Regions from separate parts of the Cupriavidus sp. SHE genome, predicted to be linked through region 1. Evidence: predicted binding sites of a transcription regulator. Region 1 holds the regulator's gene; the other holds the start of a gene.
The links. Region 1 encodes sigma-54, which starts transcription at its own class of promoters, with help from an activator protein. Its sites were predicted from a motif close to TGGCANGNAANCTGCTTT; they were not measured.
Positions count from the first base shown of each region.

Region 2: a site for sigma-54 is predicted at 2,100-2,117, ahead of urtA (urea ABC transporter substrate-binding protein). Genes of this name have one in related genera too.

Region 1 is NZ_JWMB01000039.1:94,127-97,505, reverse strand. Features, by position in the region: gene lptB (LPS export ABC transporter ATP-binding protein) at 1-466, shown strand, start outside; gene RN01_RS19720 (RNA polymerase factor sigma-54) at 590-2,068, shown strand; gene hpf (ribosome hibernation-promoting factor, HPF/YfiA family) at 2,119-2,472, shown strand; gene ptsN (PTS IIA-like nitrogen regulatory protein PtsN) at 2,948-3,379, shown strand, end outside.
Region 2 is NZ_JWMB01000021.1:251,183-254,561, forward strand. Features, by position in the region: gene urtB (urea ABC transporter permease subunit UrtB) at 1-685, opposite strand, end outside; gene urtA (urea ABC transporter substrate-binding protein) at 786-2,045, opposite strand; gene cyoD (cytochrome o ubiquinol oxidase subunit IV) at 2,364-2,714, opposite strand; gene cyoC (cytochrome o ubiquinol oxidase subunit III) at 2,715-3,359, opposite strand; gene cyoB (cytochrome o ubiquinol oxidase subunit I) at 3,365-3,379, opposite strand, start outside.

The DNA.
Region 1 (3,379 bases):
CAAGCTCAACGTGGAGGAGAACATCCGCGCGGTGCTGGAACTACAAGTGGTCAACGGCAAGCCACTGCCCAAGCAGGAAATCGATCGCCGGCTCGACTCGCTGCTCGATGACCTGCAGATCGCCCACCTGCGCAACAACCCGGCGCTATCGCTGTCGGGCGGCGAGCGCCGCCGCGTGGAAATCGCGCGCGCGCTGGCGTCGGCGCCGCGCTTCATCCTGCTCGACGAACCATTCGCGGGCGTGGACCCGATCGCCGTGGGCGAGATCCAGCGCATCGTCAGCTTCCTGAAGGCACGCAACATCGGCGTGCTGATTACCGACCACAACGTGCGCGAAACGCTGGGCATCTGCGACCACGCATACATCATCAGCGAAGGCACCGTGCTGGCCGAGGGACAGCCCGAGGAAATCATCGCCAACGAGTCCGTGCGACGCGTCTATCTGGGCGAGAACTTCCGCATGTGATCAAGCGGCCGCGACGCCGCTTTGCAGCATTCGTCAACTTGCCGTTGGCGATCACGAAGTGCCAGCGATAGGTGATAGCAATTTCCGTTCCAACAACGGGAAGATGCGCATAGAATAGGTCGCATGAAACCATCGCTTCAGCTTCGACTTTCCCAGCATCTGGCTCTGACTCCTCAACTGCAGCAGTCCATCCGGCTGCTGCAGTTATCCACACTGGAGCTGCAACAGGAAGTCGAGCAGGCGCTGACCGAGAACCCGCTGCTCGAACGCGAGAACGACTGGATCGAAAGCCCGCTGCGCGTGGCCGCGGACGGGTCGGTCAACTTGCAAAGCGCCCCGGCGCCAGCATCTTCCGAACCGCAAGGTAACGGCGACGATCGCACGAACGGCGCCAATGGCGAAGACGACAGCTACGGCGACAGCGCGAGTGACGATTACGGCAGCGACTGGAGCCTGGACGATTTCGCTCGCCGCCCTCAGGGCGACGATGACGAGAAGTCGCCGATGCAGCTTCGCGAAGCGGAACCCACGCTGCGCGAATACCTGATGGAACAGCTCACGCCGCTGAAGATCTCCACGCGTGACAAGGGCCTGGCCATCTTCCTGATCGAGTCGCTCGACGACGACGGCTACCTGGGCGCAACGCTCGACGAGATCTGTTCGGAACTGCCCAAGGAACTCGAATTCGAAGTCGATGAAGTGCAGGCGATACTGACCCTGCTGCAGAGCTTCGACCCGCCTGGCGTGGGTGCGCGCAACGCGGCGGAATGCCTCACCCTGCAACTGCGCCGTCTGCAACATCCGCAGCGGGACCTTGCATTATCGATCGTCAACCACCACCTGGAATTATTGGCCGTGCGTGACTACACGCGGCTCAAGAAAGCCCTGCAGGTTGACGAAATTGCACTTAAGGCCGCGCACGATCTGATCCGCTCGCTTGCACCGTATCCCGGACATGCCTACAGCCGTCCGGAAGCGGACTTCGTGGTACCGGATGTGTTCGTGCGCAAGAGTGGCAGTAGCTGGATCGCGCAGCTCAATCCCGACGTGATGCCGCGTCTGCGCATCAACGACATGTACGCGCAGATTTTGCGCGGTGCAAAAGGGGAAGCGGGTGCGGCCGGGCTGCAGCAGAAGCTCCAGGAGGCGCGGTGGCTCATCAAGAACATTCAGCAGCGTTTCGACACGATCCTGCGTGTTGCGCAGGCAATTGTGGAACGTCAAAGGAACTTTTTCTCGCACGGGGAAATCGCGATGCGCCCCTTGGTTTTGCGGGAGATTGCCGATACACTGGGTCTACACGAGTCGACCATTTCCCGGGTGACTACGAATAAATACATGGCCACGCCGATGGGTACTTTCGAGTTGAAGTACTTCTTTGGTAGCCACGTCTCCACGGAGACTGGCGGCGCGGCCTCATCCACGGCGATCCGCGCGCTGATCAAGCAACTGATAGGAGCCGAAGAACCCAGGAATCCCCTTTCCGACAGCCGCATCGCCGAGTTGCTGGGCGAACAGGGCTTTGTGGTCGCACGCCGCACGGTGGCCAAGTACCGCGAAGCGCTGAAGATCCCCGCAGTCAATCTCCGCAAGACTTTGTAGCCGAGCCGCAACCGCCTGCCTGGTGCGGCTCTTTCAGAAGGAGAAGCGCTATGAACTTCAAGATCAGTGGACACCACCTCGACATCACGCCGCCGCTGCGTGAGTATGTGGAAACGAAACTGGAGCGAATTGTCAGACATTTCGATCAGGTCATTGGCGTAAGCGTGCTGCTATCCGTAGACAACCATAAGGAAAAGGACAAGCGTCAGTACGCGGAAATCAACCTGCACCTCAAGGGCAAGGACATCTTCGTCGAAGCGCATCATGAAGACCTTTATGCTGCAATCGACTGCCTGGTCGACAAGCTCGACCGCCAGGTGATCCGCTACAAGGACCGCGTGCAAGGGCATGACCGGGAAGCGGTCAAGTACCAGATGGCTGCCGAACAACTACAACAACAATAAGTTGGCGGCGACACCAGGTCGCCCCTTAGAGGATAGATAGGAAGAGCAAAGCCGCGCATCTGCGCGGCTTTTTTGATGGGCGCGAGGCGGACGCGCCGCTGGCGCACCCGTTACCCAAGTACCAGCCCTGCAACATTTGGTCAGCCGAGGGTGTTCGCAACTGACGCCGCTCGGTGTATGCTGCGCCATACAACAACTACAGACAGGACGGCCCCGGACAACCGGCCCGGCATTCCGCGTGGCGAAAGATCACGCGATAGCGGGCGCAGTTTTCTGGGTGGGCAATCCGACCGGCAAGCTCGCGGCACCACTCGCGGCGCCGGCGCCGCAGCGCACAAGTGCGCAGTGGCCCTGCTCTATAATGGCCGGACGCTCCAATGCGGGCGTCCTTTTGCGCTCAATAGCCTGAATTGCCCAACGCAGCGGGACGACTCATGTGCGTCGGCTCGCCTTTCTGACTCCTCGTGCATCGCCCATGAATCGTTTGGCCAAATTGCTGCCACCCGGCAACATTAATCTCGACGTCACCGTCACCAGCAAGAAGCGGGTCTTCGAGCAAGCCGGGCTCCTGTTCGAGAACAACCATGGCGTAGCCCGGGCCACCGTGACCGACAACCTGTTCGCGCGCGAATCGCTCGGGTCTACCGGTCTTGGCGCCGGCGTCGCCATTCCGCATGGCCGCATCAAGGGACTCAAGCAGCCTCTGGCTGCCTTCATGCGCCTGGCCGAGCCAATTCCGTTCGAATCGCCCGACGGCAAACCGGTGTCGCTGCTGATCTTCCTGCTTGTTCCCGAGCAGGCCACCCAGCAGCACCTGGAGATTCTTTCGGAAATCGCCCAGTTGTTGTCGGACCGCGAAATGCGTGAAGGACTGGCCACGTTACCCACGCCCGAAGCGGTCCACGAG
Region 2 (3,379 bases), on a different contig from region 1:
GCACGCCTTCGTCGGCCTCCTTGTACTTGCCGCCCGCGTCGCGCTCGACCAGCGGCATCAGCTTCTGGCGCGATTGCGGATTGCTGTCGTGGCCGAGGATGCGAATCGCCTCGATACGCGCGTCCCGGCCCGCCTCGGCACCTTGCGCGAGAACCGTGTTGGCCCAGATCACGTCGAGCCTCGCCCGCAGTCCGGCATCGGCCTCGGCCTTGCGCGCGGCCTCCACCGCCGCACGCGAAGCGTTCTCCGGCTGATCGAACAGCGTACTGATGGCCTGCGTGCGCACCGCGATGTCCGGTGACTGCAGCTCCAGGCTGCTCGCGGCACTATCGACGATGGCGCGCAGGCTGTTATTCAGCGTCAGCGATTCGAGCTCGTCCGCCTTCACGGTGACCGGCTTGCCGGTGACCGCGTCGACGGTCTTGTCGCCATCCTGGCGCACCATGCCGACGGAGGGCGCGTACTGCAGCGCGTCATCCTGCAAGGCCTTCAGGATCGGGCCGGCCTGCTCCGCCGGCGCCTGAGTGAGCTTGTTCAGCGCTGCGGTCTTGGCATCGTAGTCATCCTCGGCCAATGGCTTGAGGTCGGCCTGCGTCAGCGGCGTGGCGGCCCACAACGGTGCCGCGGCCAGCAGCAGCGCGGCGAGCATGACACGCAGCCATGTACGGATATTGGGTCGGTGCATTCAGGAGCCTGGTTCGCGCGATGGATCGCATCTTGGGGTTGTTGGCGTTCACCTGTGGTTTGCTCCCACTCCCGAGCACGGGAGTGGGAGCAACAGACCGTCAGTTGCCCGCCACCTTGTCCGCCTTGCCTTCATTGCCGGCGATGAACGGGCTCCACGGTTGCGCGCGGACCGGCTTCGGCGTCTTCCACACCACCGAGAACTGGCCGTCGCCCTTGACCTCGCCAATCATCACGGGCTTGTAGAGATGGTGGTTGTCACCCATCGTCAGCGTGAAGCCATCGGGCGCCTTGAAGGTCTGGCCGTACATCGCGGCACGCACCTTGTCCGGATCGGTGCTGCCTGCCTTCTTCACGGCCTGCGCCCACATATGGATGCCCACGTAGGTAGCTTCCATCGGGTCGTTGGTCACGCGCTTGTCGCCGCCCGGCAGGTTGTTGGCCTTGACCCACGCGGCCCACTGCTTCTTGAACGCTTCGTTCTCGGGGTTCTTGACCGACATGAAGTAGTTCCATGCAGCCAGATGGCCCACCAGCGGCTTGGTGTCGATGCCGCGCAGTTCTTCCTCGCCCACCGAGAAGGCCACCACCGGCACGTCCTTGGCCTTCAGGCCGGCGTTGCCGAGTTCCTTGTAGAACGGCACGTTCGAGTCGCCATTGATCGTGGAGATCACGGCGGTCTTGCCACCCTGCGAGAACTTCTTGATGTTGGCGACGATGGTCTGGTAGTCGCTATGACCGAACGGGGTGTAGACCTCTTCGATGTCCTTGTCTTCCACGCCCTTGCTCTTCAGGAACGCACGCAGGATCTTGTTGGTAGTGCGCGGATAGACGTAGTCGGTACCCAGCAGGAAGAAGCGCTTCGCGCCGCCGCCCTCCTTGCTCATCAGGTATTCCACTGCCGGGATCGCCTGCTGGTTGGGTGCCGCGCCCGTGTAGAACACGTTCTTCGACATCTCCTCACCTTCGTACTGCACCGGGTAGAACAGCAGCGCGTTGGTTTCCTCATAGACCGGGAGCACCGACTTGCGCGATACCGACGTCCAGCATCCGAACGTGACCGCCACCTTGTCCTTGGTGATGAGCTGACGCGCCTTCTCCGCGAAGAGTGGCCAGTTGGAAGCGGGGTCCACCACCACGGGCTCGAGCTTGCGGCCCAGCACGCCGCCGCTCTTGTTGATCTCGTCGATCGTCATCAGCGCCACGTCCTTGAGCGACGTTTCGGAGATGGCCATCGTGCCCGATAGCGAATGCAGGATGCCGACCTTGATCGGCTCCTTGGTCTGCGCCATCAGCGGGCTGGTACCGATCATCGCCGCGGCGGCCACCGCCGACAGCTTCAGCATGTCACGTCGTTTCATTGCAGCTCCCAGTTTGTCGTATGTGATTAGGGACTACGCACCCCGGAGAGCACATCTGCAACTAGCGTGCCAAGGGAAACACGCGTGACCGGGTCACCATTACGTGACAAATCGACGGGAGGGGGACCGTGCCGCACCACGCTGGTGCCGCCGGTGGGGCCGGAGGGAAATCCGCAGGCGCACCGCGAATGTGCAGCGCCGTTCGGGTGCGGACCGGCGTGAACCGGTGCAGCCGTGGCCGATGCCGGTGCGTTGCGCACCGTGGCCAATAAAAAACGGGGCCCGAAGGCCCCGTTTTTCAAACGACCGTATGAACCGTTACTTCATCCACGGCATCATGTTGGCGTTCATGTTGTGCATGATCCAGAGCGAACCGGCCAGCACAATGAACAGGATCAGTACCGTGAACAGCAGCGCCATCACGTTCCAGCGCTGACCGTTCGAACCATCCAGATGCAGGAAGTACTTCAGGTGCACGACGATCTGAACGGCCGCCATGCCCAGGATGATCCACAGCATGGTACCGCGTTCCATCGTGCCGTCCATGACGATCTTGAACGGAATCACGGTCAGGATCACCGCCAGCACGAAGCCAATCACATACGACTTGACGCTGCTGTGGCCATGCGACGCGCCGTGAGCGGCGGTCGAAGCGTGTTGCTGTGCCATTTACATTGCTCCCATCAGGTAGACCACGGTGAACACACCGATCCAGACCACGTCCAGGAAGTGCCAGAACAGGCTGAGGCAGTTCAGGCGCTTGGCCACGACCGGGGTCAGGCCCTTCTTCGACAGTTGCCACATCAGCACGAGCATCCACAGCATGCCGCTGGCAACGTGCAGACCGTGGGTACCCACGAGCGTGAAGAACGACGACAGGAACGCGCTGCGGCTCGGGCCGGCACCCTCGTGAATCAGGTGCGCGAACTCGTTGATTTCCATGCCCATGAACGCGGCGCCCAGCAGGAACGTCACGCCCAGCCAGAACATCACGCGGCCCTTCTGATGGTTCTGCATCGACACCATGGCAAAGCCGTAGGTGATCGACGAGAACAGCAGGATGGCGGTTTCCACGAGCACGTAGTTGAGCTCGAAGATCTCCTTGCCCGACGGGCCACCCGCCACTTCGCCGCGCAGGACGGCGAAGGCGGCGAACAGGCACGCGAACAAGATGCAGTCGCTCATCAGGTACAGCCAGAAACCGAAGACGGTGTTCTCGCTGGTGTCGTGATGCGCGTGGTCGTGCGCCTCGTCGTGCGAGTGCGCATGCGCGGGGGCTTTCGCCCCGAAGCGGTCAAGAACTTCTGTCGACATGGTTATCAGCCCTGGGCAGC